DNA from 2 places in the Methylophilus sp. DMC16 genome. Region 2 is predicted to be linked to the other one. Evidence: predicted binding sites of a transcription regulator. Region 2 holds the regulator's gene; the other holds the start of a gene.
What was found. The regulator sigma-54, encoded in region 2, starts transcription at its own class of promoters, with help from an activator protein. The targets are predictions, from matches to a motif close to TGGCACNNTTCCTGCT.
Positions count from the first base shown of each region.

Region 1: the regulator sigma-54 is predicted to act here: its motif matches at 9,187-9,202, upstream of ACT53D_RS07550 (ammonium transporter).

Region 1 is NZ_JBQUZC010000001.1:1,599,624-1,615,121, reverse strand. Features, by position in the region: gene ACT53D_RS07605 (lipocalin family protein) at 37-564, opposite strand; gene ACT53D_RS07600 (hypothetical protein) at 714-1,148, shown strand; gene ACT53D_RS07595 (bacteriocin) at 1,223-1,663, shown strand; gene sugE (quaternary ammonium compound efflux SMR transporter SugE) at 1,760-2,077, opposite strand; gene ACT53D_RS07585 (pseudouridine synthase) at 2,098-2,814, opposite strand; gene ACT53D_RS07580 (TrmH family RNA methyltransferase) at 2,920-3,714, shown strand; gene hslO (Hsp33 family molecular chaperone HslO) at 3,722-4,594, opposite strand; gene ACT53D_RS07570 (TonB-dependent receptor) at 4,686-6,872, opposite strand; gene gluQRS (tRNA glutamyl-Q(34) synthetase GluQRS) at 6,979-7,851, opposite strand; gene ACT53D_RS07560 (DUF3301 domain-containing protein) at 7,858-8,166, opposite strand; gene ACT53D_RS07555 (hypothetical protein) at 8,338-8,934, shown strand; gene ACT53D_RS07550 (ammonium transporter) at 9,279-10,469, shown strand; gene ACT53D_RS07545 (ArsC/Spx/MgsR family protein) at 10,521-10,922, opposite strand; gene draG (ADP-ribosyl-[dinitrogen reductase] hydrolase) at 10,900-11,778, opposite strand; gene ACT53D_RS07535 (NAD(+)--dinitrogen-reductase ADP-D-ribosyltransferase) at 11,783-12,595, opposite strand; gene ACT53D_RS07530 (hypothetical protein) at 12,613-13,203, opposite strand; gene ACT53D_RS07525 (group II truncated hemoglobin) at 13,237-13,689, opposite strand; gene nifH (nitrogenase iron protein) at 14,127-15,002, shown strand; gene nifD (nitrogenase molybdenum-iron protein alpha chain) at 15,147-15,498, shown strand, end outside.
Region 2 is NZ_JBQUZC010000003.1:79,774-95,271, forward strand. Features, by position in the region: gene ACT53D_RS11825 (polyamine aminopropyltransferase) at 1-1,093, opposite strand, end outside; gene ACT53D_RS11830 (DUF350 domain-containing protein) at 1,086-1,301, opposite strand; gene ACT53D_RS11835 (hypothetical protein) at 1,317-1,460, opposite strand; gene ACT53D_RS11840 (DUF4178 domain-containing protein) at 1,474-3,429, opposite strand; gene ACT53D_RS11845 (SPFH domain-containing protein) at 3,442-4,440, opposite strand; gene speD (adenosylmethionine decarboxylase) at 4,566-4,937, shown strand; gene gltA (citrate synthase) at 4,991-6,280, opposite strand; gene ACT53D_RS11860 (anhydro-N-acetylmuramic acid kinase) at 6,464-7,591, opposite strand; gene tyrS (tyrosine--tRNA ligase) at 7,716-8,954, shown strand; gene ACT53D_RS11870 (RNA polymerase factor sigma-54) at 9,000-10,544, opposite strand; gene lptB (LPS export ABC transporter ATP-binding protein) at 10,551-11,294, opposite strand; gene lptA (lipopolysaccharide transport periplasmic protein LptA) at 11,303-11,917, opposite strand; gene lptC (LPS export ABC transporter periplasmic protein LptC) at 11,976-12,599, opposite strand; gene ACT53D_RS11890 (KpsF/GutQ family sugar-phosphate isomerase) at 12,625-13,626, opposite strand; gene ACT53D_RS11895 (cation:proton antiporter) at 13,851-15,498, shown strand, end outside.

The DNA of each region.
Region 1 (15,498 bases), on a different contig from region 2:
GGCCATGCGGTGGTATCAGAGATGTCCCGGCAGGAGTTATTGATGCTGGGGCATCACATGTCTACCGGATTCGTACTCGGCCTGGTTGGCTTGTCGGATGAACAGTAACTGATCGGTGGCAAAACCCAATTCTTTGGCTTTGGCCATCAAATGTTGTTTGATCGGGTAGGGGAGTTGTGGTGTGCGGGAGAGTATCCATAAGTAGTCTCTGCCACTGCTAACCAAGGCATAGTTGTAATAAGGCTTATCGATTTCGAGGATGGTGTAATCACCATAAAAAGGGCCGAAGAATGACACCTTGAGTTTGCCGGTACGGCTGCCGTCAGAATTGGCCGGATCGACAAATTTGGCCTTGCCGGTAGCGACACTCCAGTCGTTTTTCTGGGGATCGAAGCCACGGTTCACTACCTTGAGGGTGCCATCCGCTTCGATGGTGTAATTGGCCGTGACTTGCTCCAAGCCTTTTTCAAATCGGTTGTCCAGTCTGGCAATTTCATACCAGGTTCCGGTGTATTGGTTAGGGTCAAAGCTGCGGACAATGGATTGCTCGGCCTGGCTGGGCATCGGCGCTGAGCAGCTGATGAGACAAATTGACACGATGCAAATGCAAAAGAGGCTGAGTCGGCTAGTTAACATAACAATATAGTCAATAAACAATATATGGTTTTTCAAAGACCATTTAAAATAGCATAAATTCAAACAAGGGATACAACATGAAAAAATTGATTTGGGGTGTGTTGTTCATATGCGCAACACCAGTCATGGCAGATAATCTGGAAACAGGTCTTGGCGGCGGCCTGGGCGCTGCAGCCGGGACTGCAGTAGGTAGCGTGTTAGGCGGCTCTACCGGTGAGGTCATCGGTGGCGCTGTCGGTGGTGGTCTGGGAGGCGCGGCGACCACAGGCCGTGCGGGGCGGACCGGTGCCATTTTGGGTGGGGCTGCGGGCGGTGCCACCGGGGCAATGGTTGGGCGTAAAGTGAGCGGTACTACTACAGGCGCTGTGGTCGGTGCCGGTGTTGGGGGTGCAGGTGGTGCAGTGGTCGGTAAAGTGATAGCCGAGCCGGATCCCTATGCCGGGCGTGGCTATGGCAAACGACACAAAGGTCCGCGTCATCACCACAAACACAGACACCATGATCACGATTAAGACTGCTGATTAAGCGCGCATGTCGTACAAGTGTCTATTTGATCCTCTTCCTTTTCCATTGAATGGAGCATGACATGAAAACATGGATGATTGCTGTCAGTTTGCTGATTGCCAGCAACCCCAGTTGGGCGCAAAGCTGTAATAGCAAAAATGTCGGTGCCAGTGGCGTCGGTGGCTTGGCTGGTTCAGCCATTGGTGCCGTGATGCTGGGGCCCGCGGGTGAAGTGCTCGGTGGCGCCGTAGGTGGTGCCGTGGGGAGTGTGGTCGCCAATGGTGGCAAAGCACAGCCTGCGACGATGTTGGGGGGTGCCGTGGGCGGGGCCGGCGGTGCAATCCTGGGTCGTGGTTTGGGTGGTGGCAGGTTGCTCGCGGTGATTGGTGCCGGTTTAGGCAGTGCAGGCGGCGCTTGCGTGGCCCAGCAAAGCGGGGCCACAAAAACACATCACGTCTCACACTCTAAAAAACAGACTGCGAATAACGCCACTGCCAAAGCACAAAAATTGCTCGGCAGTTAAATCCAGGCTTGGGGGCGGCTTGAGTTTCAAGTTGCCCGGCTTTCACAGAACAGGATTTAAAATTGCCAGTTTGCTAATGCCAGTGCTTGCTGGCAGTTAATGCGCCGCCAGCTTGAGGCCGATAATGCCGGCCATAATCATGCACAAGCTGAAGATGCGCAATGGAGATACCGGTTCATTAAATAGCCAGATGCCGCCGATCACAGTACCGACAGCTCCAATGCCAACCCAGACGGCATAAGCCGTGCCGACAGGCAGCTGCTTGACGCAGACGCCCAAGAGCCAGACACTGATGACCATGGTCACGATGGTCCAGAACGAGGGCCAAAACTTGGTGAATCCCTCGGTATACTTCAAACCGATGGCCCAGGCAGTTTCAAACAATCCCGCAATTATCAGTACTAACCAGATCATGAAGGTCCTTTGTTGATCGTTCAGGATTGAACGGCAATTAAATCCTCGTCGGTGAGCCAGCGCCATTCCCCCACTGCCAGAGTCTCTGGTAGCGCAAGTTGACCAATTTTGATACGTTTCAAGGCTTCTACGCGGTTGCCGATGGCGGCGATCATGCGCTTGACCTGATGGTATTTGCCTTCTGCCAGCGTGAGGTGTATCACGGTCTCTGTGATCTGTGTGGCGGCCAAGGCAGCAATCGTTTCGTCTTCATCAATCAGTTGCACGCCTGCCAACAGGTGCTGCATATCGGCAGTGCTCAAAGCGTGTTTGCAAGTCACCTCGTATACCTTGGGTACATGGTGTTTGGGTGAACTGACTTTGTGAATAAACTGGCCATCGTCTGACAGCAAAATCAGGCCGGTGGTATCTTCATCCAGCCGTCCGATACACTGTACTCCGCGCTCTACCAGCGGGCTGGGCAGCAGTGTATAGATGGTCGGGTGAAATTGGGTTTTATGCGTACATTCATAATGCGCCGGTTTGTGCATCATCAGGTAACTATGCTCGCGGTATTGCCAGGGCTCACCTTCCACCGTGAAGTGCAGGCTGTTGTCGAGCGCAAACTTAGCGTCCGGGTCATCACAGGGTTCACCATTGACGGTCACTGCATCGTTAACAATTAAAATGCGGCACATTTTGCGTGTGCCAAAGCCCTGCCGGTGCAAGATACGTTCTAAATCAAGTGTTTTTGCCATGCAGGAATTATACGTGAATGGCGCGCAGCTTTGGGCTGGGCGCGTGTTTGTGGATGGATTCCAGGCAAAAATCAGTCAGTCGCGCAATTCACGTATAATTCGGCCATGGCTTTTAAACATATTACCTCCCGCGATAACCCTGTCTTCAAGCAATTGCGCAAGCTGGCCGACCAGTCGCGTGAGCGCAAAAAAACGGCGTCTACCCTGTTGGAGGGCGTGCATTTGATTGAAGCCTACCATCAGGTCTATGGTGAACCCAGGCTGCTGATTATTCCTGAAGGGCATAGTAATGACGAGGCGACGGCCTTGATACAGCAGTTGACGGATGTGGATACGATGCTGCTGCCTACGTTGATGTTTGCCGAGTTGGCGCCAGTCGCATCCAGTAGTGGTGTGATGGCCTTGGTGGATATTCCTGCTGCGACGCTGCCCGCGCACTGTGATTTTGCACTGGTGATAGAAGATATCCAGGATCCGGGTAATTTGGGCAGCATCTTGCGGACGGCCGCGGCCGCAGGCGTGCAGGCCGCCTATCTGACTAAAGGTTGTACCGATGCCTGGTCGCCCAAAGCGCTCAGAGGCGGGCAGGGGGCACAGTTTATTTTACCGCTGATGGAAAGCGTGGATGCGCTCGAGGTGATTGCGGGCTTTTCCGGCAAAACCCTTGCTTTGACCATGCAGGGCGCCAGCTTGTATCAGCAAGGGCTGCAAGAGCCCGTCTTGTTTGTGGTGGGCAACGAAGGGGCTGGGATTTCTGCTGCGCTGCAAGCCGCGGTTGAGACCTGTGTCACCATTCCTATGGCACATCAGGGCACACTGGCCCTGGAGTCTTTGAATGCGGCCGCAGCCACCGCGATTGCGTTATTTGAATGCCAGCGCCAACGCGGACTGGGCACATAGCCGCAGATTAGTGTTTGATGCCAGGCGAGTTGTCTGCCTCAAACAAGGCGAGCGCTTCTTCTTCATCAACCACATAGTGTTTGTGGCAAAAGTCACATTGAATCTCAATGCTGCCTTGCTCCTGCAAAATGCTTTGCACTTCTTCCAGACCCAGCATTTGCAGCATATTGCTGACATTGGCTTGCGAGCAACTACAAAACGCCTGCACTTCGCGCCCGCTAAATAACCGTACATCTTCTTCCACAAACAACCGCTGCAAGAGGGTGACCGCTTCCAGATCCAACAGCTCCGGGGCCGTGACAGTACCCGCCAGATGTTGCACACGGTTCCAGCAGTCCAGATCACTTTCTTGCTGCTGCGGCAATTTTTGCAACAGCAGGCCAGCCGCGCGGTTTCCCTCCGCGGTCAGCCATAGGCGGGTGTCAATCTGTTGAGAGCGCAGCATGTAGTTTTCAAGCATGCTGGCTATGCTGTCACCTTCTAGCGGCACAATGCCCTGATAAGGCTCGCCCGTTTCAGGCATCAGGGTAATCACCAGCTGGCCTTGTGCGAGCCAGTCTATTAAATGTGGGCCATTGAGTTCGCCACTGATCTTGGCTGTCGCGCGGATATTTAAAGCAGAAGTGCATTCAACCACCAATAACTGCAAGGCGCCTTTACTTTGCAATTGCAAAATCAGTTTCCCTTGCATTTTGAGGGTAGAGGTCAGCAACACACTGGCTGCCGCAAACTCACCAATCACGCTTTTGAGCGCATCAGGCAGGCTCTGATGCTCAAGCGCAGTGAACAGGCTTTGATTGAGCTGAACAAAATTACCGCGCACGGCGGACTGTTCAAAAATAAAAGGGTGCAGTTGGTCTGGACGTTGTGCATTTTTCATGTGCGCTATTTTAACATTGAAGCTTGGCGTCGCTGACACCCGCAATAAAAAAGCCCGCACAGTGGCGGGCTAAAATCACATGCATGCTAGATCAGAAATGATAGTTCAAGGTCGCACGGGCGTTTAAAGGCGCACCGGGCGTAATGTTATTGTTGTTGTGCGCAAACAGGGCATAGTCTTTGTTAGTCAGGTTCTCGATATTGATTTGCGCATCCCACTGCGGGCTTAACTTGGCAAAAATCGCTGCATCAAAACGCGTGTAACCAGGCAGCAGCGTGCTTTGGCTAGCCGTTGGGGTGGCCGCATACATTTCTGAGCGGCTGACCATGCCCAACGCGACGGCCCACATGTCATTGATCTGGTATTTATTCCACAATGAGAAGGTGCGGGTGGGTGTCATTGCCAGATTGCTGCCAGCCAGGATCGCACTGTTGCCTGCGCCTTGCTGTTTGGTGATTTCACCTTCTTGCAGCGTGAATGCGCCCATGACCTGCCATTGGTCAGTCACTTTGCCGCTCAGGCCAACTTCCAGACCTTTGGTTTCCTGGCCATCAACCAGAATGTTTTGTAAGGTATTCTGCGGGTTCGCAATCTGTACATTTTCGCGCTCTAATTTGAATATGGCGGCGGTCAATGCTAATGATGCCGAGATGTCCCACTTTGCACCAATTTCGGTATTGATAAATTTCTCAGGTTTAAACGTGGCGTTGGTCACATCCAGACTAATAAGTTGGTCGCCTGCGCGTGGCACATAGGAGGTGCTGTAGTTGGCATACAACGAGCTATTTTCCGTTGGCTTGAAAATCAAACCTGCACGCGGCGAGAGTAAACTATCTGAAACATTGATTGTTTGATTGTTAATCAAATTGACATAGTTGGTATCAAGATGGTCATGACGCAAGCCGACGACTGCTTGCCATTGTGGATTGAATACAATCTGATCTTGCAGGTAAAAAGCTGCTACCGTGAAGTCACTTTTCTGGTTTCTAGCCAGTGAGTTGATGGCAATTGTGGCATAAGGGGCGTTGGCAGAGACGCCAGTGACACTCGCGCCGGTCAGACGTTTATTCTCCGTATCCTGTGCGTTTAGTTCAGCACCAGCGAGCAGATTATGTTCGATGTTACCCACTTTAGCTTTATAGGTAATATCTGTTTGGTTGATCAGGTTTTCACGTTTCGTATCATCCCGGTACGCGGAAAGTGTCAATGTCCCTGTGGTTGAGACGGGGCTATCTGCATAAATGTTTTGATAAAACTTATCATAGAAGGCCAGACGTGTGCTGTTTTTGACTTGTACACCGTTATCAAACGCATGGCTGATAATCGCATTGAATGCGGTCGTTTCAGTCTGGGTTGGGCTCAGTCTCGCATTACCAAAAAACTGATCGTAATCGCCTATTCGGTAAGGGCGACGGTTAATATCTGCATTATTGACTGTCAATGTCCCCGTGCGTGTCGCTTGCGCGGGCACGCCCCGATCCGCAGTGCGTTCGTCTTTAAAGTATTCGGCACTTAAAACAATCTCGGTTTTATCCCCCGGTTTGATCGTAAAGGTCGGTGTCATGCCGTAGCGTTTTAATTCCACGCCATCACGGTAAGAGTTGGAGTTTTCATACACCGCATTGAGTCTGAATGCCAACTCTTCTGACAACCCCTGACCATAATCCGCGGTGATCCGGCGGTGATCGAAACTGCCGTAGCTCACGCTGAGGTCTCTGACGGGATCCCAGCCGGCTTTTTTGCTGACGCGGTTCACGACACCGCCTGCGCCGCCGCGGCCAAAAATCATGCCGTTAGGGCCTTTAAGCACTTCGATACGGTCAGTGTTATATAAGTCGCGGTAAGTCTGAATGTCGTCGCGCAGGCCATCTACAAATAAGTCACCCGTAGTCTGGTTGCCACGTAATACAAGCTGGTCACGGTTACCTTCACCTTGTGCCGCTTGCACACCAGGCACATAGCGCACGGCATCAGCGATGCTTTGCATGGACTGGTCTTGCATAAAGTCGCGCGTAATCACGGTAATGGCTTGCGGTACGTTGACCAGCTCGGTATCGGTTCTGGTCGCGGAGGTGGAGCGTTTTGCGTTGTAACCCTTGACCGGTTTGGTGTCACTCTTTTTCTCTGCCTTGACTTCAACTTCTTGTAACTCGACGGTTTCGCGCTCAGTGGCGCCTAACGCGGTCATGGATAGCATTGCGCTACTAAAAAACAGCCCGATCGAGAGCAGCGTTGGACGAGGTCTGAACGGATTTTCTTGGGTATTTTTGATCGTCATAAAATTAATATCCTCTCAATGATTGTCGCGAATATTAACTTAGTTGATAATGGTTATCAATAAATTTTGTAAGTTTTGTCAGAAAATCACGGGATAAGCGTGAGTACTAGTCGCTAGCAAGCTGGCCGAGTTGCCAATGGGCCATTGCCCATTGCCACAGCGCAGGCAAGTTTGAAAAAGTGGGAACCGGTTGCGGTAAATAGGGTAGAAAGTTGAAGGCGGCAACGAGCGTGGCCAGGATATTGTCGAGCGGCAAAGCGGTTGCCAGGGTTTGTTTGCTGAGTTTTTGCCCTTGGTCGTTCAATACCAGCGGGATATGGGCATATGCTGGGGTGGCATAGCCCAAGCAGTGTTGCAGATAGATCTGCCGCGTGGTGGACTGCAGCAGGTCTGCACCGCGCACCACGTGGGTCACGCATTGCAAGGCATCATCAACGACCACGGCTAACTGGTAGCTGAACAGACCATCGGCACGCTTGATCACGAAGTCTCCGATGTCTCTGGCCATGGCATGTTGCTGCCAGCCGACAATTCTGTCCGCAAAGCCGATATTGATGGCAGGCGTTTTCAAGCGCCAGGCAGCTGGTGTGTCTGGTTTAATGGGATGTTGCAGGCAAGTGCCAGGATAAATGGCACCTTCAATGCCCAGTTGTGTTGAGCTGTCGGCAATCTCCTTGCGCGAGCAGGTGCAAGGGTATGCCAGGCCCCGGTGGCATAAGTGCGCCAGGGCCTGCTCATAATGCTCAGTGCGTTCGCTTTGGTAGACGATTGCCTCATCCCAAACAAAGCCATAATGCTGCAGGGTGCGAATCATGTCTGCGCTGGCGCCGGCTACGCGGCGGGTGGTGTCTACATCTTCTATACGTAGCAGCCAGCGGCCGCCCTGGCTTTTAGCATCGCAGTAACTGGCGACGGCGGCGACCAGTGAGCCAAAATGCAAGGGGCCGGTAGGCGAAGGGGCAAAGCGGCCAACCACCATGGTGTTTTACTGGGTGACGTAAGGCGGAATATGCCAGGCTACCAATTGGCCGCCTCGCAATTGCAGATGACAGGCCATGCGCTCAATGCCCTGGCTGGAGACGTCAAAGGTATACGTGCGTTGTAACTGCATGCGACCATTGCCGTCCCTTGCAAAACCGACGCGGGCGCAAGCCACGGTTTCATCCAGAAACTGCAGATGGCAGCGCTCAGCCAACTGGCGGCCAATCTTGAGCGCGATCTCACGTTTCGAAATCGTATCCATCCAATACCATGCGCCCGCCATCAAAATGGCTAATAAGGCCCATTCAGCCATCGTTGTTCTCCTTTAAGACGATTATCTTTTTCAGTGTATGATGACCAATAATCCGTTTCATATTCATTTCATTCTTATTTAGTGTTGTTAACGATGAATTCAAGCCGCGAAGCAGATGCGATTCAAGCTTATTATAATTTATTGCACAGCAAGGGCGCTGATGCTGCCATCATGGCACAGCGCGACGCGGTGCTGGCTGAGTTAACGCCGCTATTAAAAGACCAGGAGTGCAGCAGCACGGTCTACCGGCAAGCGGTGGACGATTGTCTGGCCGACAAGGAAGCCCAGCGCTGGCCAGAAATCCTGACCATTATCCGCGAGTTTTATCCTTTTTGGCGCGGCGATGTGAAAGCCGTCATGCAATATGCCGATACTGTCGGCTTTGAATTACATCCTATCGGTTGGCAGCCGGCGGTGATTGATTTGCAGTCCGTTTGGCCGGCGTTGCAGTCCGAGAAGTTTGAAACAGCAGAATTATGGCCGCTTAACGGCTACGTCAAAGCGCTCAAATCCATGGAGCACAAGCAGGAGATGGATATTGAACTGCGTACGCGCATGGCAAAGCTCATGTTGTTGCGCTTGCGTGAAGCACCACTCACAGAAAAAAACGCCTACCGCATCACCGCTGACGCAACCCTGCCGCTATTTAATCTCAAAAATACCCGTCACCTATTTTTAAACGCGGTGCGTGAATTTTACTATTTCTGGTCTGCGCATCCTGAGGCGGTCGAAATGCTCAAGCAATTGCAACCGGTCGAGATCATATAAGTCTGTCCCTCCTCCGTATTGGCATACGACGATACGGTTATCCACCGCTTTATCCGCGTTTTGTTGACGCAAACTCTCGATGAGTTCGCATGGCATGCCTCATTCATCAGCATTTGAGCATCTTTAAGTAGTTTTGTTTAAATATGCCCTAATTTTGCACCAATAATGTGCAATGCACTTTTGATTGAGTTATTTTGGGGCGTTTTTGCCAGTGCCTAATCTCCACTCCTTTTAAAATCAATCACTTAATAATGGCCTGATATTTGCTTGAAACCTGCGCATTTTAAAAAGGCGTGTCTTTCAGACAAAACGCCAATCAATAATTATTGAATTCGGAGAGCGAAATGGAATCATTAGTGACAGCTAATGACGTCCTGTTTGTATTGCTGGGGGCCATCATGGTCTTGGCAATGCATGCCGGTTTTGCCTTTTTGGAGGTCGGCACAGTACGTCAAAAAAATCAGGTGAATGCCCTGGTTAAAATTATGGTGGATTTTTGTGTGTCTACCATTGCCTATTTTTTTATTGGCTATGGCATTGCTTACGGCATCCACTTTTTCAATGGTGCCGAAACACTCACCGTGCAAAACGGTTACGGTCTGGTCAAGTTCTTCTTCTTGCTCACCTTTGCCGCCGCGATTCCTGCCATTATTTCTGGCGGCATTGCTGAGCGCGCCAAATTCAACCCGCAACTGGCCGCAACATTTTTGCTGGTTGGCTTTGTTTATCCGTTTTTTGAAGGCATTGCCTGGAACGCTCATTTTGGGTTTCAGGACTGGCTGAAGGTCAGTTATGGTGCAAACTTTCACGACTTTGCCGGTTCGGTGGTCGTGCATGCCATGGGCGGCTGGATTGCCTTGCCTGCGGTGATACTGCTGGGCGCACGTAATGGTCGCTATACCAAAGATGGCCGTTTGCATGCGTATCCACCTTCCAATATTCCATTCCTCGCTTTGGGTGCATGGATACTCACTGTAGGCTGGTTCGGTTTTAACGTCATGTCCGCCCAATCCATACAAGGCATTTCCGGCCTGGTAGCGGTCAATTCACTGATGGCGCTGGTGGGTGGCACGCTGGCCGCATTGCTGCTTGGTAAAAATGACCCGGGCTTTGTGCATAATGGCCCGTTGGCTGGTCTGGTGGCCGTCTGTGCCGGTTCTGATGTCATGCACCCACTCGGCGCACTGGTCACTGGCGCAGTCGCTGGCACCTTGTTTGTCTGGGCATTCACCCTCACGCAAACACGCTTCAAAATCGATGATGTGCTTGGTGTCTGGCCGTTGCACGGCTTGTGTGGGGCCTGGGGCGGTATCGCGGCAGGTATCTTCGGTGCGACCAGTCTTGGTGGCATGGGCGGCGTCAGCCTGATGAGCCAGCTGGCAGGTACTGCATTGGGTGTAGTGATCGCGCTAGTGGGCGGAACCATCGTTTACGGCGCATTAAAGAAAATCGTAGGTATCCGCCTGGATGCCGAGTCAGAGTTTGATGGCGCGGATTTGAGCATCCATAAAATCCCGTCGGTGTCTGGGGATTAAGGCCTATCACTTTAGAAATATGTTGATGCTGTTTTAGTGCAGTCATCAACGCTAAGAGGGATGGTGCCGCATGCAACTCTGCGACGCAGTGTTGACCAAGATGGGCTGTCCCAACCAAACAGATAGGGTACTGGCGTCAAAGCCTGTCATGCGCTGACCGTCAACCTCGATGAGTGGCCGCCGGATCAGCAGTGGTTCGGCGCGCAGCATGGCCAATGCGGTGTCGGCATCCAGCGTGGCCGGATCTATCTCGCCATCCCTGATTTTGGGGGCGGCCGGATTAAACCAGGCGTGCACCGGCAATGAGCCAAAAAATTGCAGCAGGCGCTCACGTGTCCAAGGCTCGGTGAGCAGATTTTTGGCAATCACCGTGTGTCCGGCCGCAGCCAGTTGGGCTTTTTGCCGACTGTTGTTGCTGCAACCGGGTTTTTCATAAAACAATATGGTGCTCATCTAGACCTCCTTGCAAGAGTGCGGGGACTTGTTGTTCGATTTCCTGACGGATGGTGAGTGGCAGGGCATGCAGCCAGCGTTCAGGAATGGCCTGACTGCCATAGCGGGCACCCGCCAGCATGCCAACAATGGCGCCGGTAGTGTCGGCATCTTCACCCTGGTTCACGGTGCCAATCAGGCAGTCTTCAAAATTGTCAGTGTTGAGAAAAAAATGCAGCACGGTTTGCATGGTGTCAACAATATAGCCGCTGGCCCGGCCCGGATAGGGGTCGAATTTGAATGCCGGGTACTGTTTGACCAGTGCTGCCGCGAGCAAGCGGCAGCCCGCACCACCCTGGCCATTGAACAGTGCATGCACCATGCTGCCCAGCGTCAGGCAGGCGGCATCGGACAATGGGTGGTGATGGGTGAGGTGCGCTTGTGCCAGCGTGATTTTTTCAAACTGGTCTGGTAGGTGATAGGTGGCGATGGCAATGGGTGCCATGCGCATGGCCGCACCATTGCCGCCATCAGCTTCGGAAGGCGGGCCTTGTACGCTGCCTTCCAGCAAATAGCGGCGGATGCCGCGGCGGCAGGTATTGCCCACATCAATCGGCTGGTTTTTCAGCCAGTCAACAAACATGCGTGCGGCCGTTTCGGCATGCCAGCCATTGTGGCTTAGCCAGGCGCGGCCCAGACACAGCGACATTTCGGTGTCGTCGGTAATCTGACCGGGTTTGAGCTTGAGCCAGCCACCGCCTGTCATGTCGCGATGCTGGCCTCGGCTGGCGATTTCTCTGGCAGTCATAAACTCCACTGGCGCGCCCAGCGCATCGCCGACCGCCATGCCCAGATATGCGCCCAGCGCACGTTGCATGAGGTCAGGCATAGCGGGCCATGACCTCGTATTCGCCACCCAGCGCGATGACTTCTTCCTCGCCGCACAGTGGGCTGTGTTGCAGCAAGCCGGGAAACAGTAACAGTTTGACCAGCGGCACTTCCACTTGCAATATCCAGTCACCAAACTCGTCGGCGCGCTCGCGGTTGCGGGTAAATGACACCAGATTGTTAAGCCGCAGCCTGCACAGCCCGGCACGCAGCCCATGTTGCCCCAGGGTCGGTTCTTCGTTGAGGTTCACGCCGCGCCACAGGGTCAGTGTGGGGTGCGAGGTTGGCAAGCCAAAACGCGCAATCACAAACTGACAATACTCGTATAACAAATCAAGCTGCATATGGATGCTGTAGTTATGAAAGCGGCTGCAAAACTTCTCTTCCAGATAGGTGACCCAGGCCGGGGAGGGGAAATGCCCCAGCGGTGCGCGGTGAAAGCTGGGCGTGAGGCCAAAGCGACTTTCCACCCAGCCCTTGAGCACCGCCCCCTGCGGGCTGTTGGCATCAAAGCCCCAGCCCTCCAGCAATTTGAGGTAGCTGGGTCTAAAACGGCGTGGGCCTTGTGCTGTGGCTGGCCGCTGCAAATCAAAGGCGATGGCCATATAGTGGGCAAACCTGTCAGCGGCTTCTTCGGCGTTGTGGCTGGCGTGCAGCAAACGAAACAGCCCGCTGTGGGTCTCGCGTGCTCCGGCAATATGCAGGGGCTGCGGGTGACGGTTAAACGCGACCGAGCCCAGCAATCCGGCCGGAAGACCAACCAGGTTGGTGCTGTACCAGTCTTGCGGGCTTTCTTCCGCCTGCATGCCAGCGAGATGCAGCCTTAAACCGGACGGTTTTCATTCGGGTTGCGTACTGGCCCCATCAATTGCAGGCCTTCTTCATAGGTGATTTCCGGATAGTTGGCGCTAAAACTCATGGCCTTGGCAATCACCGCATCCAGTTTGCCCGCAGTATCCAGTTTTTTCAGATCATTCTTTTCCAGGTGCAACAGTTCCAGCAACTCGTTATAAACCGTGGCCTCATCAATTGGCAGGATGTAAAAAGTGCTGCCGTTCATCTTGACCGTGTATTTTTTCAAGAGGTCGATATTGTTGCAAAACAGGATGTATTTTCCTTCAGGCAGCAGGGCATCTTTCAATGCTTCAACCAGCATTTCCAGATAGCCGAAAGACAGCAGGTAGCCAGTAAAAAATGGCATGCCATTTTCGCCTTCCTGCGCGTAGGCCATGACCTGGTCACAGGTAATTTCAGGTGGACGCGCTTCATCAGCCACTTGCGGGGCAAATTTAATCGCCAGTTCGCCACGAAACCCAAAGCGCCCTGGCACTTTGGTGGCATCTTTAAACACTGGGTTTTGCAAGCGGTGCTCTGAGTTGAGTTTGCCGAAAATGGTGCTTTCCATGGTAGTCATTACAATGTTCTCCTAAAGAAATGAAGCCAGGGGTTACGCTGGCTGGTTACGAATAAAGTCTGCGGTTTTTAAAAAAGCCTGATCCAACTGTGCCCTTAACGTGGCATCTGCCACCACCTCCAGCACGGCACGTCGCATGCATAACATCCAGGCATCCCTTTCTGCCTCGCCGATGCCAAACATGGCATGTCGCTGGCGCAAGCGCGGATGTCCGCGTGTGTTGCTATACACCTTGGGGCCACCCAGCCATTCGATCAGAAACTGCACTAGAACAGCCTTGGTTTCGGACAGGTCTGCCGCATGCATGGCGCGGATCGCTGCAGCTTCTGGTGCCGTATTCATATGAAAATAAAAGCGCTCGACCAGATGGGTAATGGCAGCTTCTCCACCGATTTGTGCAAAGTGCGGATTGCCTTGAATTTGCGCGATTGGCTTGTGTCGGCTGGTATCCAAAGCCGGATTAATGGGGGGTAATGGCTGATGCATCCTGACCTCTCTAGGAACTGACAGATAGTCCTGATTCAGCAAGTGTTATACCAACAGCTATGCCAATTGATCTGCAGAAGGCAAGGATCAAGCCTGGATGCGGCTTGGCGGCCAGTTGATGCATGAAGCAACGCATTGAAAGGCGGCTGACCGTATGCAGAAAGGTTTGTTTCATACCGCACGCTGGGCGCCGCTTTTGTCGTGTTTGCGACAGAGGGGATTTAAGGAGGTGTGGTCTGTGTTTTTATTAAAATATCAATAATAATCAATCACTTAATTTTTATTTTCTCTGTTGGCACGCTCCTTGCCATACACAGCCTACATGGCCGACACCCATCCATCGCCTGATAAGAAAAGTGATTAGGTTGCGATTCGGAATCGGAAGATGGCTGCGTACAGCGACGAATTTTTCATTTAAACCTAAAGGAGCTTCAATTATGGCTGCATTACGTCAAATTGCATTTTATGGCAAAGGTGGCATCGGCAAGTCCACCACTTCTCAAAACACGCTGGCTGCGTTGGCCGAAATGGGTCAGAAAATCCTCATCGTCGGTTGCGACCCTAAAGCCGACTCTACCCGCCTGATTCTGCACGCAAAAGCACAGGACACCGTATTGTCCCTGGCGGCAGAAGCGGGTTCTGTCGAGGATCTGGAAATCGAAGATGTGATGAAAATCGGTTACCGCGACATCCGTTGCGTGGAATCCGGTGGTCCAGAACCTGGCGTGGGTTGTGCTGGTCGCGGTGTGATTACTTCGATCAACTTCCTCGAGGAAAACGGCGCCTATGACGGCGTGGATTATGTGTCCTACGACGTATTGGGTGACGTGGTGTGCGGTGGTTTCGCCATGCCGATCCGTGAAAACAAGGCACAGGAAATCTACATCGTCATGTCCGGCGAAATGATGGCGATGTATGCCGCCAACAATATTTCTAAAGGTATTCTGAAATACGCCAACTCCGGCGGTGTGCGTCTGGGTGGCCTGGTATGTAACGAACGCCAGACTGACAAGGAACTGGAACTGGCAGAAGCCCTGGCAGGCAAACTGGGTACCAAGCTGATCCACTTTGTGCCACGTGACAACGTGGTGCAGCACGCCGAGTTGCGTCGTATGACCGTGCTGGAATACGCCCCGGACTCCAAGCAGGCTGAGGAATATCGTCAACTGGCGCAGAAAGTTCACGCCAACGCCGGTAACGGTACCATCCCGACCCCGATCACCATGGATGAGCTGGAAGACCTGTTGATGGACTTCGGCATCATGAAGAAAGAGGATGAAACACTGATTGGTAAAGCGGCGACTGCAGCTTAATGAGTCTTTGGCAGGGGGCTTTGCCCCTTGCCAACCCCTCCAGAGACGGTTTCAAAAGTTGAGGAGGTTACTTCCGGGCAATTTCAACAATTTTTGAAAAGTTTCTTTTTATCACTGGTTTTTAGTCGAACATAGGAGACAACGATGAGTGCGACTGCTGAAACAAAAGTCAACGGCGCCGAGCTGATTCAGGAGGTGTTAAAAGCCTATCCTGAAAAGTCCGCCAAAAAACGTGCAAAACATTTGAATGTGTATGAAGAAGGCAAATCCGAGTGTGATGTGAAATCCAACATCAAATCGCTGCCAGGGGTAATGACCATCCGTGGTTGTGCCTACGCCGGTTCCAAAGGCGTGGTGTGGGGACCGATTAAAGACATGGTGCATATCTCGCATGGTCCGGTCGGTTGTGGCCAGTATTCCTGGGCGTCACGCCGTAACTACTACATCGGTACCACCGGTATCGACACCTTCGGCACCATGCAGTTTACCTCCGACT
Region 2 (15,498 bases):
CTGCCGTAATGACCTTAACCTTGGGTGAGTCAAAAGCATGCGCGTTGAGTTGGCTTAATCGCAGGTTATGTTTAAAGGTGTCTGTCATTTCCCGGTCAAGATCGACCAGCGTCACCTGCTCGATGGAGGGGTATTTCAAAATCTCGCGCAAGGCGAGCCCATCTCCACCACCTAGTACCAGCACGTTGCGAGGATGCAAGACGGCACTTAAAGCCGGGTGTATGAGCGCTTCATGGTAACGGTATTCATCCCGGGAGGAAAATTGTAAATTACCGTTTAAAAACAACCGTGTGTCATCACGCCATTGCGTCAGCACCATGCGCTGATAGCGTGTCGATTTTGAAAATACAATGCGGTCTTCAAACAGCATTTCTTCGCTGTAGCGGGTCAGGTGCTCAGCAAAGATCAGGCCAGCGACCAGTGCTGTGCTGGACAGGGCTGCAACGATCAACAATTGACGACGTTGTCGCAATTGCACGCCAAATAACTGGATGGCCCAGACCGCAACGGCAACATTGAGGAGTCCGAACACCAGGCTTGTACGCATTAATCCCAGATGGGGAACCAGAAACAATGGAAAAGCCAGTGAGACTGCCAATGCCCCCAGATAATCGAATGTCAGTACTCTGGAAACCAGTTCTTTCAGGGTCAGTGACGCTTCCAGAATGCGCATGACCAGCGGGATCTCCAACCCTACCAGCAGGCCAATCACAAATACCAGTATGTATAAAATAGCATGAAAGGCGAGGCCACCGTTGTAGCCAATCTGGGCAAAGGCTAGAAACAAAATGACTGCGGAAAACCCACCTGTCAGTCCGACCAGCAACTCCAGCTCTATAAATCGTTTGACCAGATGTTGATGAATATATTTGGACGCCCATGAACCTGCGCCCATCGCAAAGAGATAGACGCCGATGACCGTGGAAAACTGCGTGACCGAGTCGCCAAGCAGATAACTGGAAACGGTGCCAGCGACTAATTCATATACCAGTCCGCATGACGCGATAATAAACACAGATGCAAACAGCGCTTGCCGTAGCACCTTGTCATGCACGCTCAGTTGATTGGTTGTTGAAGTGCCCGTATCAGCCATGAATGGCGGCGGCAATAATCATGGCGATGCCTATACACATGGCCGCTACAATGATTGCCAGTGCCAGATTATTTTTTTCTACCACTTCCCGCCACAGTTGGTAAGGCGTGATTTTGTCGATGATGACAAAACACAGCCAGAAAATCACTACACCTAGTAATGAAAAAATGACCGAATTTTGCAGATTAGTCAGTAACAGTGTATCCATAATGCTTCCTTTTGTTTACTTATGGTTGGCTTCATGCGAACCGCCGCGGGTGACATGCATGGCATCATCTCTTTGCCAAAAAGGTTCACCGTCATATTGCAGTTTGCAAAAGTAGGCGATTGCCATCATCGCCGTCAATTGATAAATTCTGAGCCACATGGGATGTATCCTGTCAGGTATTATTCATGGGGTGATCGCTTTCAGCCCAGCGTTGCTGCTCAAAATGGTGCCTGAAATGGTAAAAGAGCGCTGGGCCAATGAGCAAGAAAATCAGCACAAACCAGAAATTCTGCCAGAGCGGGACATTGGCAATCACACGCAGGTATTGGGTTTTTCTGGCATTGACGCTGCCATAGCTACGCTCACTTTCTGCTTCAACCTGTAATTGGTAACGTCCTGGTGGAACCGCGCTAAAAACCACGTCTGTATGGCTATCGTTCTCGCGCCAGTATTCGCCCCCATCGTAGCCAGAATAATCGCTGATTTCGCGACTACTGCTGTAAGTCAGCCCGTTTTGCAGATTGACCAGGCTGATACTGGAGAACAACCAGCTATTGTCCAGATTGCCATCAATATCAATCACCACATTGCCATGGTTTGAATGGATCTCAAATGGCTCACTTTCCAGGTTTGCGCTCTCTGGATTAAGCGTACGATAGTTTGACCAGTCGCTGCTGTCTACAGCGCTGACTTCCATGACCTTGCTAAATACGACTTCCTGACGGGATTCAAATACAAACCAGCATTGCAGTACGATGACTAGGACAACAAAGAGTAGCGTGTTTTTTAACCAGGCATCGACCGATGGTTCATACGGACAAGGTTGATTGGCAAACACGCCCTTTGGCGGCGTAAGCAGCAGTTTGCCCTCAAAGGCGTCATTGACTTGTTCTGGCTGCAGGTATTCCCCTTGGCTCCAGTTGATTTCTTTACCTTGCAACTCTTTACTGAGTAAATAAGGTGGCGCAATGTAATCTTCCAGAGAGGCGCTGTCTTCTACCTTTATCCGCCAGTAAAACTCACCCGCCACCCGGTCAATTTTTGCCTTGTAGTTGGCAAAGTGGCGGTAAGTCTTGCCTTCCAGCATGGCGATGGTGTCCCCTGTGTAGCCTTTACTGATAGACGGGGCCTTGAGGATGGGTTTAAGCAGGTTCCAATGGCCTTGACTACAGACCAGCCAGCGAAAACCATAGCCGGGATGGTGGAGTAGATACTCTTCCCAGTAGTGTAACAAGCCTGAGGCTCTGGTAGAGCGGCGCAGGTAGCCTATCACTGTAAACGTTGCGCGTTCAAAGCGGCCAATGCTCCCAAGTGGAATCGGTAATCGGTTTAATTGTTGCAGCTTGTTGGATTGTTTGAGCAGGATTGCCAGTTTGTCATTGCGGGAATCCAGGACCGTGGCGCAATGGGGGCAGGTGATGGTCAGTGCTTGTTGTAGCCGGAAGTTCAGGTTTCCGCCGCAGGCCGGGCATTGCAGCTGACGGCTGGAAATCTGAATCGCGCTTTGTTCAAGGTCCCGCAGGTTTTGCAGGTGAAGCGCGGTTAACTCAACTGCCTGTCCCAAATAAAGCGTGGGCTTCGCACCATCAAACTCAAGAGAGGCATAGGTTTGTGCAACAGCCAGTTCGACAAAGTGCAAGGTATGGCCTACTGGTACTGCAGCTGATAGCTCGCCCTGTCCGGCAATACATTTGGCAGTTTCAACACGAATGACGGACATGCGCTGGCCGTTGACCGGTACGCTTAAATCCGGAACGAAGCGCTCAAGGGGAAGATCAGGAAGTCCCTCATTGACCTGAAAACTCAGGGAGTAATTGCCTGAAGCCTCAGAGAGCCAGCCGGTCTTGCCATGATCAAATAGCAAATGCCAGCTGTTCCAAAGGCCACTTTCATGTTGAAACTGCAGGCGGCCAATCACGGTAAAGCCATCGCCCAGATAGATACCACTACTGCCAATTTGTAACAAGCTGCGATCTGGCAGCAGTTCGGCCATTTTGCCCAGATTTTCAAGATTAATATCGTTGCGTAGCAACGTGCTCTGGCAATACTCACAGACCATCAACAGCGTCGTGCTGGCACGAAAGTGGACTTTGGCGCCGCAAGCCGGGCACTGACTATACCGTATCACAGCAACAACGCTTTATTTAATTTGACCCAGCAGCTCAGCCTTTTTGGCGTCAAACTCAGCTTGAGTCAACACCCCCTTGCTGACCAAGGTATGCAGCTTCTCTAGTGTGGTAATAATCTCGTCCTGTGTGGCGGTTGGCGTGGCCGCGTTAGCCGGTTGTGCCATCGCCTGGGCCATATTTTGTGCCATCACCAGCCCTGCGCCCATGCCCGCGCCTACCCCTGCCATGCCACCTTCATTTTGCGCGGCTAACGGAATCGCATCAGCGACTTGGTATTGGGTATACCGATTCAAATCGCCCACCATATTCATACTGATACGTTTATCCAGCACAGCCTGAAGCTCTTCCGGAAGCGAGATGTTTTCCACTGCAAGATTGTCCAGAGTCAGACCGTAACGCGCAAATACAGGCGTCATTTGGGCATGCAAGGCTTGCGCCAGCTGGCCCTGGTTGGCGGCCATATCAATAAAAGGGACTTTACTACTGGCAAACAGTTGTGTGAGTTCAGCGATCATCACATTACGTAGTTGACCATCCAGCTCTTCGACGGTGTAGACCCCTTGCGTGCCACACACCTCTTTATAAAACAAAGCTGTATCGCTCAGGCGGTAGCTGTAGATGCCAAAAGCCCGCAATCTGACCATGCCAAACTCTGGATCACGCAGGGTAATCGGATTGGGGGTGCCCCATTTGCGGTCAAGTTGCAAACGATGGCTAAAGAAAATCACATCTGACTTGAATGGGGACTCGAATAGCTTGTCCCAATGCTGCAAATTGGTCAGTAGCGGCAAGTTTTTGGTGTTGAGGGTATGCAAACCAGGACCAAAGCTGTCGGCAATTTGACCTTCGTTCACAAACAATACGCTTTGCGAGTCCCTTACGGTTAACTGGGCGCCGTACTGAATCTCCATATCCATCATGGGGTAACGATAAGCGAGTACACCATGACCCTCTTCCGTCCACTGGATGACATCAACAAATTGTTTTTTTACAAAGTCAAAAATACCCACTCTGGCTCCCTGTTTGTTTTTATTTGACTGGACATGGTTAACGCAAAATTACTATACAATGCGAATCGACCAATTATTGTAAATATACTTCAAAATAGTGATCGTTGTATTGCTTCAGTTCGTTTATGAAAAGATTCGCGCATAGTGGATTACACTTGATGGCCAATTTACATGAGGTGGATCCAGGGTTGACCTTGATGACCCGTGTAGACGACTGTCAGCACTTTTGCCGAAAAGTGGTCAGTGATGCAGGATTGACTATTGTAGGCGAGAGCTTCTATGGCTTTGGTCAGGGGCAGGGTGTGACTGGTGCGCTGGTCCTTGCGGAGTCCCACTTGACGATACACACGTGGCCGGAGTCGCGTTATGTGACTTTGGATGTGTTTGTCTGCAACTATCAAGAGGACAATTCAGACAAGGCGAGCCGCGTGTTTGAGGCAGTGATCGCTGCATTCTCTCCGGGGCATGTAGATCGGTTCGAGCTGCAACGAGCATAATCCTAAAATAAAAACGCCGGAGAAATCCGGCATTTTTATTGTGTGTTGCTATGTTAACGCTTATGCAAAGGAACGAATTCCCGACGTTCAGACCCCACATACAACTGGCGAGGGCGGCCAATTTTCTGTTCGGGGTCGGCGTTCATTTCACACCATTGTGAAATCCAGCCTGCAGTGCGGGCCAGGGCAAAAATCGCCGTAAACATCGAATTGGGGATGCCCATGGCGCGCATGACGATGCCGCTGTAGAAGTCCACGTTTGGATAGAGTTTGCGGGAAACGAAGTATTCGTCCTCAAGCGCAATTTTTTCCAGTTCCATCGCCAGTTTGAACATCGGGTCATCGTGCAGGCCCAGTTCGTTGAGCACTTCATGGCAGGTTTTGCGCATGATAGAAGCGCGGGGGTCCATGTTGCGGTAAACGCGGTGGCCAAAGCCCATCAGGCGGAAGCTGTCGGTTTTGTCTTTGGCGCGTTTGATAAATTCGCCGATGCGGCTGACGTCGCCGATTTCTTCCAGCATGTTAAGTGTGGCTTCGTTGGCGCCACCGTGTGAGGGGCCCCATAGCGAGGCGATGCCGGCTGCGATGCAGGCAAACGGGTTGGCGCCGCTGGAGCCGACCAGACGCACGGTAGAGGTAGAAGCATTTTGCTCGTGATCTGCGTGCAGAATCAGAATCCGCTCAAACGCACGGGCCAGAATCGGGTTGGGCACATAGTCTTCACAGGGCGTGGCGAACATCATGTGCATAAAGTTTTCGGCGTAGCCCAATTTGTTTTTGGGATACATGAATGGCTGGCCAATGTTGTACTTGTAGCTCCAGGCGGCAATGGTGGGGACTTTGGCCAGCAGGCGCATGGCAGCCACTTTACGTGATTCCGGGTCGGACACATTGTTGTTGTCTGGATAGAAAGCCGCCATGGCGCCTACGACCGCGATCATGACCGCCATCGGGTGCGCATCGCGGCGGAACCCACGAAATACATTGCTCATCTGGTCGTGCAACATGGTGTGTTCGCTGATAGTGCTCACGAATTCTTCACGTTGATTGTGATCCGGCAGTTCGCCGTGCAGCAACAGGTGCGAGACCTCAAGGAAGTCACAGTTCTCGGCCAGTTGCTCAATCGGATAGCCACGGTAGTAAAGCAGTCCTTTTTCACCATCAATAAAGGTAATGCCAGACGTACACGATGCAGTAGACATAAAGCCAGGATCAAACGTGAAATAACCATGTTTACCCAGGCTGCGGATATCAATCACATCCGTGCCCAGTGAGCCTTTTAGTACCGGTAGCTCAATTGCGCTACTATCGTTGTCAAATGTAATGGTCGCCTTGGTAGCCATAACGTACTCAGTCTTTAATCAAGTTGGTTAAATTATACGCAATCGTTTTGTTTTATCACCGCTTGTGCGGTGACTGTCGCGGAAAAGTTAAAAAAACAATCAAAAGCCTGCACCAGATGTAATCAAGTCACTGGTGCGTTTGCACTGCTTTTGGGAATCATTGCTACGCGTCGTTGCCGGTGCTTAGTTGGGGTAAACGGCACCCAGAATGCGTGGCCCCGCCGCGCCGGTGACCGCGGCCAAATTGCCTGGCAAATGATCTACACAGCGTTGCGCCAGCCAGGCAAAGGCGACCGCTTCCACCCAGTCCACGCCAACGCCCAATTGATCCGTCAGCTGTATGGACTGGCCAGACAGTGCCTGCAGTCTATTCAGCAAGGCCAGATTATGTGCACCACCCCCACAGACGTAGACTTCCTGAGCCCCTGGGCAGAATCGCGTCAGCGCATCGGTGATGCTCACTGCTGTTAACTCAAGCAAAGTACGCGCCACATTTTGTGCACTGTCAGGGTACTGATGCAGCAGTTGCATTAACCAGGTGTCGTTAAACAGGTCGCGTCCCGTACTTTTAGGTGCGGCCAGTGCAAAATAAGGATCGGCCAACATGGCATTGAGCAAGTCTGGATTAATTTTCCCGCCAGCTGCCCAGTGCCCGCCCGCATCATAGGGTTGGCCTGTGTGTTGCTGGGTCCAGGCATCCATGAGCAGGTTGCCGGGTCCCGAGTCAAAGCCTGTGACTTGTCCGTGTGCTGGCAGATCACTCAAGTTGGCAATGCCGCCGATATTAATGATGACGCGATGCCTGTCTGCACTCGTAAACACCGCCTGGTGAAAGGCCGGCACTAACGGTGCACCTTGGCCGCCAGCGGCAATATCGCGACTTCTGAAGTCGCCAATGACCGTGATCCCTGTTAATTCTGCCAAGCGGGCATGGTTGCCCAATTGTATGGTGTATGCCATGCCCTCTGCCAGTGTCGGACAGTGCCGGATGGTCTGGCCATGGCAACCGATGGCTGTCACGGCCTCGGCACGGATGTCGGCGAGCTTAAGCAGTTGCTTGACGGCTTGCGCGTAGAGTTCTGCGAGCTGGTTAGCAACCACTGCGGCCTCGTGTAACTCGTTATTGGCGGGCGTGTGCAAGGCCAGTAGACGCTGTTTAAGCGCGTCAGGGTAGGGCAGAAAATAGGTGGCCGTTTGTGTCAGTTGCTCGCCCCGTTGCGAGGTGAGCACGGCATCCACCCCGTCCAGGCTGGTACCGGACATCAGTCCAATAAACAAACGTGGCTGGGAGCGATCGGCAGAAACTTGCATGGGTGCCATTTTAACACTGCTCCAGCCGCGCTTACAGAAATGCATGGGATTACGTTAAAATAGCTGTTTTACTTATTTGAGACGGTGCCATCAGTGCGCATCGTTGTATTTGACGGATACCCGCATGACCGATACCAAACAACCCTCATCTGAAGTGCCAGCATTGAGCCCAGAAATTGCCAAGGCGTTGGCCATTATCAAGCGTGGCGCAGATGAGTTACTGATCGAGCAGGAGCTGGTCGAGAAACTGAAAACAGGCAAGCCGTTACGTGTGAAAGCAGGCTTTGACCCTACCGCGCCCGACTTGCACCTGGGTCATACCGTCCTCATTAATAAATTGCGCCAGTTGCAGGATCTGGGCCATCAGATTTTATTCCTGATCGGTGACTTTACCGGCATGATTGGTGACCCAACGGGCAAAAGCGCCACCCGTCCACCCTTAACCGTGGAGCAGGTCAAGGCCAACGCCGATACCTATGCCGCACAAGTCTTCAAAATACTGGATCCCACCAAAACCGAGATTGTTTTTAACTCCAACTGGTTAAGTGAACTCGGTGCGGCGGGGATGATCAAGCTGGCTGCCAGCCATACCGTGGCCCGCATGCTGGAGCGGGATGACTTCTCCAAACGCTTCAAGGGTAATCAACCGATTGCGATTCACGAGTTTCTGTACCCGTTACTGCAAGGATATGATTCGGTGGCCCTGCAAGCGGATCTTGAGCTCGGTGGTACCGACCAGAAGTTTAACCTGCTCATGGGGCGTGAGTTGCAAAAGCAGGCCGGCCAGTCGCAGCAATGTGTGCTGATGATGCCGTTGCTGGAAGGGTTGGATGGCGTCAATAAAATGTCTAAATCACTCGGGAACTACATTGGCATTAGCGAGGCGCCAGAGACTATTTTTGCCAAGATCATGTCGATTTCAGATGAACTGATGTGGCGCTATATTGATTTGCTGTCTTTTGCGACGCTGGAAAACATTGCCGAATGGAAGGCGCAAGTCGCCAGTGGCGCAAACCCCCGCAATATCAAGGTCGGCTTCGCGCAGGAAATTGTGGCGCGTTTCCATGGTCAAGCCGCGGCTGAAAAAGCCTTGCAGGACTTCCAGACCCGTGCCAAAGGCGGCATCCCGGATGACGTGCCCGAAGTTGAAGTGACCATTGAAGGCGAGAGCATCGGCATTAGCCAATTGTTAAAACAGGCGGGCCTGGTTGAAAGCACCAGTGAAGCCATGCGCGCAGTGCAGCAAGGCGGCGTCAAGCTCGACAGCGTCAAGGTGGATGATAAGAATCTGCCTTTGACAAAAGGCGTGACAGTGATCGCACAGGTGGGCAAACGTAAATTTGCCAAGATCACAATCAGGTGATTTGAGCTGAGAAACAAAAAAGGCCGCATCTGCGGCCTTTTTTGTTTAGAGCGTTTTGCGCAAGTTCGCGGGAGGAATATTCAGGGACTCGCGATATTTGGCTATGGTACGGCGGGCAACGACGATGCCTTGTTGTGCCAGTGTGTCGGTGATCTGGTTGTCCGACAAAGGCTTTTTCGGGTTTTCTTCGGCCACCATTTGCTTGATCAAGGCGCGGATGGCGGTGGCAGAGCAGGAGCCGCCTGCATCTGTGGCCACTGAGCTGCCAAAGAAGTATTTGAGTTCATAGACGCCACGCGGTGTGAGCATATACTTATGCGTGGTGACGCGGGAAACTGTGCTTTCATGCAAGTCGAGTTCTTCGGCGATTTCACGCAGTACCAGTGGCCGCATGGCAATTTCACCATGTTCAAAGAAGTTGCGCTGGCGATCTACAATGGCTTGTGACACGCGCAAAATGGTCGAGAAGCGCTGCTGGATATTTTTAATCATCCACTTGGCTTCCTGCATCTGGCTTTGCAGGTATTGGCCTGAACTCTCGCGGTTGCGCTTGAGGATGTCCGCATACATCTGGTTGATGCGCAGTTTGGGGATCACGCCATCATTTAAGGAGGCGACCCAAATACCCTTGATCTTTTTAACCACCACATCGTGCTGGATAAAGTGATCGTGACTAAAGCTGGAAAACTCGCTGCCGGGTCTGGGGTTTTGCTGGCGGATCAGGTGCTGCGCCGCCTTGAGTACCGCTTCATCGCAACCAAGCACCTTGCGCAGTTTGACAAAGTCTTTGTTGGCCAGCAGCGCCAGGTGGTCTTTGGCAATGGCAATGGCGGTTTGCAAGTGTGGCGTTTCTTGCGGCAAACGCGTCAGTTGCAAGAGCAGGCACTCGCGTAAATCGCGCGCACCAACGCCTACAGGGTCCAGGTTCTGGATCAGTTTGAGTGCGGTTTCCAGTTCCAGCAGCTCGACCTCAAGTTCGAGTGGCAAGTGCTCCACAATCTCCTGCAGATCTTGCTCCAGATAGCCATCATCAGTGATGCTATCCAGTAGCAGTTTGACCAGGCTCATGTCACGTTGCGATAAATGTGCCAGTTGTATCTGATCAATCAGATGCTCGCGCAAACTGATGCTGGTGGTTTCCTGTCTGGAAAAGTCACTGTCTTCGTCTTCCTGATGATTGCGTCCGGCTTCGTCCCAGTTGCTGGTGCTGCCAAACTCTTCATAATCATCTTCAAACTCTGGCGGCGTGAATTCCTCGTTTAAATTGGGCAGGTCGCTCTCGCTCCCGCCCAGCTCATCGTGCAAGTCTTCACGCAGACTTTCTGCCGGTGCGGTGATCTCTTGCTGCGTTGCCATGTCAAACGAGCTGGCATCTGTCGGCTCAGCTTCTACAGTGGGGGGAGGCGGTGTGTTATCTTCAAACTCGCCTTCTTCACCGTCTGACATTTCCAGTAACGGGTTTTCCTGCAGGATGGTTTCCAGTTCCTGGTTCAGTTCCAGCGTGGAAAGTTGCAGCAAACGGATCGATTGCTGCAGCTGCGGCGTCAGCGCCAGATTTTGCGAAATACGTAATTGCAGGTTCTGTTTCATGACGGATTACAGCCTAAAATTCTTGCCCAGATACACTTCACGCACACCTTCGTTCTGAATGATTTCATCGGGCGTGCCTGCTGCAAACACAGCGCCTTCATTGACAATATAAGCGCGGTCACAGATGTCCAGCGTTTCGCGCACATTGTGGTCGGTGATTAAAATACCAATATTCTGACTGCTCAGGTAGCGGATGATTTTCTGGATTTCGATCACCGCAATCGGATCAATCCCGGCGAACGGTTCATCCAGCAAAATAAATTTAGGGTCTGTGGCCAGGCAGCGCGCAATTTCAACGCGTCGACGTTCGCCGCCAGACAAGCTGACGGCCTGACTGTTGCGGATGTGCTGGATATGCAATTGATCCAGCAAGGACTCAAGCCTCGCCTCACGCTGCTCTTCCGTATAGGGACGGGTTTCAAGAATGGCGAGGATGTTGTCGGTTACGCTGAGCTTGCGGAAAATGGATGCTTCTTGGGGCAGATAAGCCAGGCCCATGCGCGCGCGCTCATGCATGGGCGCGCGGCTCACGTCGGCGCCATTCAGCGTAATGTTGCCTTCATCCAGTGCAACCAACCCGACAATCATGTAAAAGCTGGTGGTTTTGCCTGCCCCGTTGGGACCCAGCAAGCCGATCACTTCGCCACTGCGTAACTCAAGCGTCGTGTTTTTGACCACGGTACGGCCCTGATAGGTTTTTTTCAGGCGGTTAACCTGCAAATGGTTCTGATCTGCTGCCATGGTTTCCATCTTTATGCTTACTCTTTGCCTTGCTCACCAGTGTTTTCGGCAGGGGCAGGTTCGACCTTGAGTTGCAAGGAGCGATTCATCCGTAACCCCTGTTGAGAGGTTGGCTTGTTGTCAATGACAGGTGGTGTGGTTTTATTTTTAGGCTGTATGGTGGCCTTGACGCGGCTGCCAGCCGTCCCGTTCGGGTTGGCTTTGGTGCCGCCAATCACCTCGGCATACTCGGCGTTGGCGTCGTAGCTGATGTAGTCCCCGGTCACGATGTCTTCACCACGTTTAACCCAGGCATTGGTATACAGTTGCACTTTATCCATGCGGGCGTTGTATTCGATACGTTGACCACTGCCTTGCATCCACTCGTCTTTACCGGTACGTTTTTGCTTGAATGTGGTGGGGTTGCCGGTACAGGTGCTATGTTGAAAGCCGTCCTGATCCTCGCGTACGATCATTTTGTCCGCCTTGATTTGCAAAGTGCCCTGATTAAGAATCACGTTGCCCGTGTAGATACTGATTTTTTTAGCATCGTTCACGGTCACGGTATCCGCTTCAAGCTCTATCGGTTGATCTCGGTCAGATTCTTCGGCCAGCACACTCAGCGGCATGGACAATAGCGCCCATACGCTCATGCAGATCGCTAAAAATAAGGGCTTGTGCGTGTTCAACTCATTTCTCCATAATCAACGGTCATTGGCGTTCTGTGTTTGACGCCTGGGCCGGGCTTGCCAAATTGCTGGCGACGGGTGGACGCTCATAATGCACATGCACCCGGTTAAACAATTGCATGGTATCAGCCCGGTTATCAAAACGCATGCCCGTGCCTGTAATCACTGTCGCCGGTTTTTGGCGGATGATCACCGACTGGTCTGTGTGTGCCACCTCGGTATCCGGCTCCAGCCAAAGCCGCTCGGTTTGCATTTGTGTTTCTGGCTTGGTGGCAGAGGCTTGGCGGATCACCTTGACCTGATTGCTAAACTCCACCAGTTTACCATTGGCAGAAACACGTCCATGCTGACCATAAATTTGCGTGTAAGGCTTGTTCAGGCCAAACTGGGTAAAGCGTGGCCGCTGCAATTCTGTATAGTCATTGGCAGGAAAGTGGCGCATTTTTGCGGCCGCCAGCACATATTTGGTATTGCCGGACGCATCCGTGCGGGTACTCACAAAGTTGTACAACATGTAGTCCGGCGCTTGGCGATTAAGTATGTTCATTTTGAGTGCTTGCTCTTGTACATTCTGGTTAATCCAGAAGGTCAGCAGCGCCAGCAACAGCATTAACGCAATCGGCAACAAAATGGGGTGTTTAAGCATGCCTGAATTCTAATGCCTGTTTAAGCTAAACGACTTTGGCTTTCAATAAGTCATGCATATTGAATGCCCCTACCAACTGCCCTTGGGCATCTACTGCCAAAAAGCCATTTATTTTGTGCTGCTCCATCATGTTAACTGCTTCAACCGCCATCTGATTCGTCTCCAGCAAATACGGCTGTTTGTTCATCACGGTATCAATGGATGCCTGTGGATTGTTCTTGCCCTGCATAAACAAGCGGCGCAAATCGCCATCGGTAAAAATGCCTATTGGGCGTTGCGCGTGGTCCACAATAGCCGTGAAGCCCATGCCCTTAAGTGAAATTTGCGTGATGGCTTCCTGAATGGAGGCGTGTTGATCAATTTGGGGCACGGCCGCGCCGGTACGCATGACATCCCTGATGCGCACCAGTAGCCGTCTGCCCAAGCTGCCACCGGGATGCGAACGGGCGAAGTCTTCGGCAGTGAACTCACGCAAATCGAGCACGCAGAGTGCTAAAGCATCGCCAAGGGCCAAGGCCGCTGTCGTGCTGGCTGTGGGAGCCAAGCCGAGTGGGCAAGCCTCATGGCTCACGGCAGCACTCAAATGCACTTCCGACTCACGTGACAAGGTGGAGTCTTCGCTGCCCGTGATGCTCAACACCCGAGCACCGATGCGGCGGATCGCCGGCAAAATATTAATAATTTCATCACTCTCGCCAGAGTTGGACAGCGCGATCACCACATCTTCTGCCGTAATCATGCCCAAGTCGCCGTGGCTGGCCTCGGCCGGGTGCATGAAAAACGCCGGTGTGCCGGTACTGGCCAAGGTGGCCGCAATTTTGCCGCCGATATGGCCGGATTTGCCCATGCCCGTGACCACCACCCGGCCCTTGCAGGCCAGAATCATATGGACGGCGGCCTCAAAAGCCGAGCCAATGCGGTCTGCCAGATGCCTGATCTCATCGGCTTCGTGCAACAACACCCCTCGTGCGCGCGACACGATATCGGGTGTTTTAACAAGATGGATGCCGGAATTTGCTGTCATCATGGCGGGTAAGTATAACAAGCGAGTTGCCTGACAATAAAGTAAAACACCCTTTTTTTACGGTTTTTTTATTCTCAGGCACATTTTTTGCATAAAACAAAGTTTTGTGGCACGATGCATCATCCTGAAACAATTGCGTTTCATAATAGACCTTGACCCTTCAGCGCTGGCTGATGGCGATCAAACCCCTGTTTGACCGGCTTGGTATAAATGCGTTAGAGCTTTGCATGTTTGATTCCCTGATACATCTTTTATTACTGCTGACCAGCTCGGTCTTCGCCGTGGGCTTGTTCCGCATCCTCGGCTTGCCTGCCATGCTGGCCTATTTTGTCATCGGCATCGTGCTGGGCCCGCACGCCCTGGGCTTGCTGGAGGACGAAGAGTCCGGTCGCCAGGTGGCCGAGTTTGGTATCGTGTTTTTGATGTTTAGCATCGGTCTCGAGTTTAGTCTGCCTAAGCTGTATGCCATGCGAAAAACGCTGTTCGGGCTAGGGGGCGGACAGGTCGTGCTGACCTTGCTGGCCAGTCTGGTGCTGGGCAAAGTGGCCGGGCTCAGCCTGACTTCTGCTTTTATCATTGGTGCGGCCATCACCATGTCCTCGACCGCGATTGTGTCCAAAATTCTGATGGAGCGTGTAGACCTGAACTCCAGACATGGTCGTCTCAGTATCGGCGTGCTGCTATTCCAGGATCTGGCCGTGATTCCGATTCTGGTATTGATCCAGACGCTAGGCTCGCACAGCGACAATTGGCTGGATGTGCTGGGGCTGACGCTGTTCAAGTCGTCTGTGCTGCTGTTTTTACTGTTCAAGTTCGGGAAAAACATCCTTAACTTCTGGTTTGAGCTGGTGGCCAAACAGCGCTCACGCGAGTTGTTTGTGCTCAATGTGCTGATGGTGACCCTGCTGATGGCGGCAGCCACCAACTATGTCGGCTTGTCCTTTGCGCTGGGGGCCTTTGTCGCCGGGATGCTGATTTCCGAGACCAAATACCGATATCAGGTTGAATCAGATATTGCGCCTTTCCGCGATATCTTGCTGGGTCTGTTTTTTATCAGCGTCGGCATGCTGCTCGACGTTTCCGTATTGATCAATCATATTGTATTGATTGTTTTCCTGTTAGCCCTGTTCCTGGTGTTCAAGATTGGCCTGATTGCCTTTTTAACCAAGTTGTATGGCTTTGAGATGGGCGTGGGTGTCCGTACCGGCATTATTCTTGGCCAGGCGGGGGAGTTCAGTTTTGTGGTGCTGGCCCTGGGCTTGCAAACGCATTTGATTGACGGGGAGTCCCTACAGCTGGTGCTGTCCGTGGCAGTTCTTTCTATGCTAGTGGCGCCGTTCATTATTCAATATAACGGCAGGATTGCGCGCAAACTGGTCAAGAGTTATACGCGTAATAGCTACAAGGTGGTGGAGACTATTCAGGAGCACAGCCTCGATTTGCGCGATCATGTCATCATCTGCGGCTATGGTCGCAGTGGCCAGTATCTGGGCCGCTTTTTGCGCGAAGAAAATATCCCCTATGTGGCACTGGATATGGATGCCAGCCGCGTTCAGGAAGCCGCCGCCGCCGGTGAAAATGTGATTTACGGCGATGCAGGCCGCCGCTCTGTGCTTGAGGCGGCCGGGCTGGCCAGGGCCAAAGCGGTGATTGTCAGCTATGCCGAAACGCGTGGCACCATGAAGGTGCTGCATGTAATCCAGGAAAAATATCCAACCTTGCCCGTGATTGTGCGCACCCATGATGACAGTGAAATGGATTTGCTGCGAGATGCCGGGGCGGCAGAAGTGGTGCCGGAAATTCTGGAGGGTAGCCTCATGCTGGCCTCGCATGCACTGGTCACGCTGGGGATTCCGCTTAACCGCGTGGTCAAAC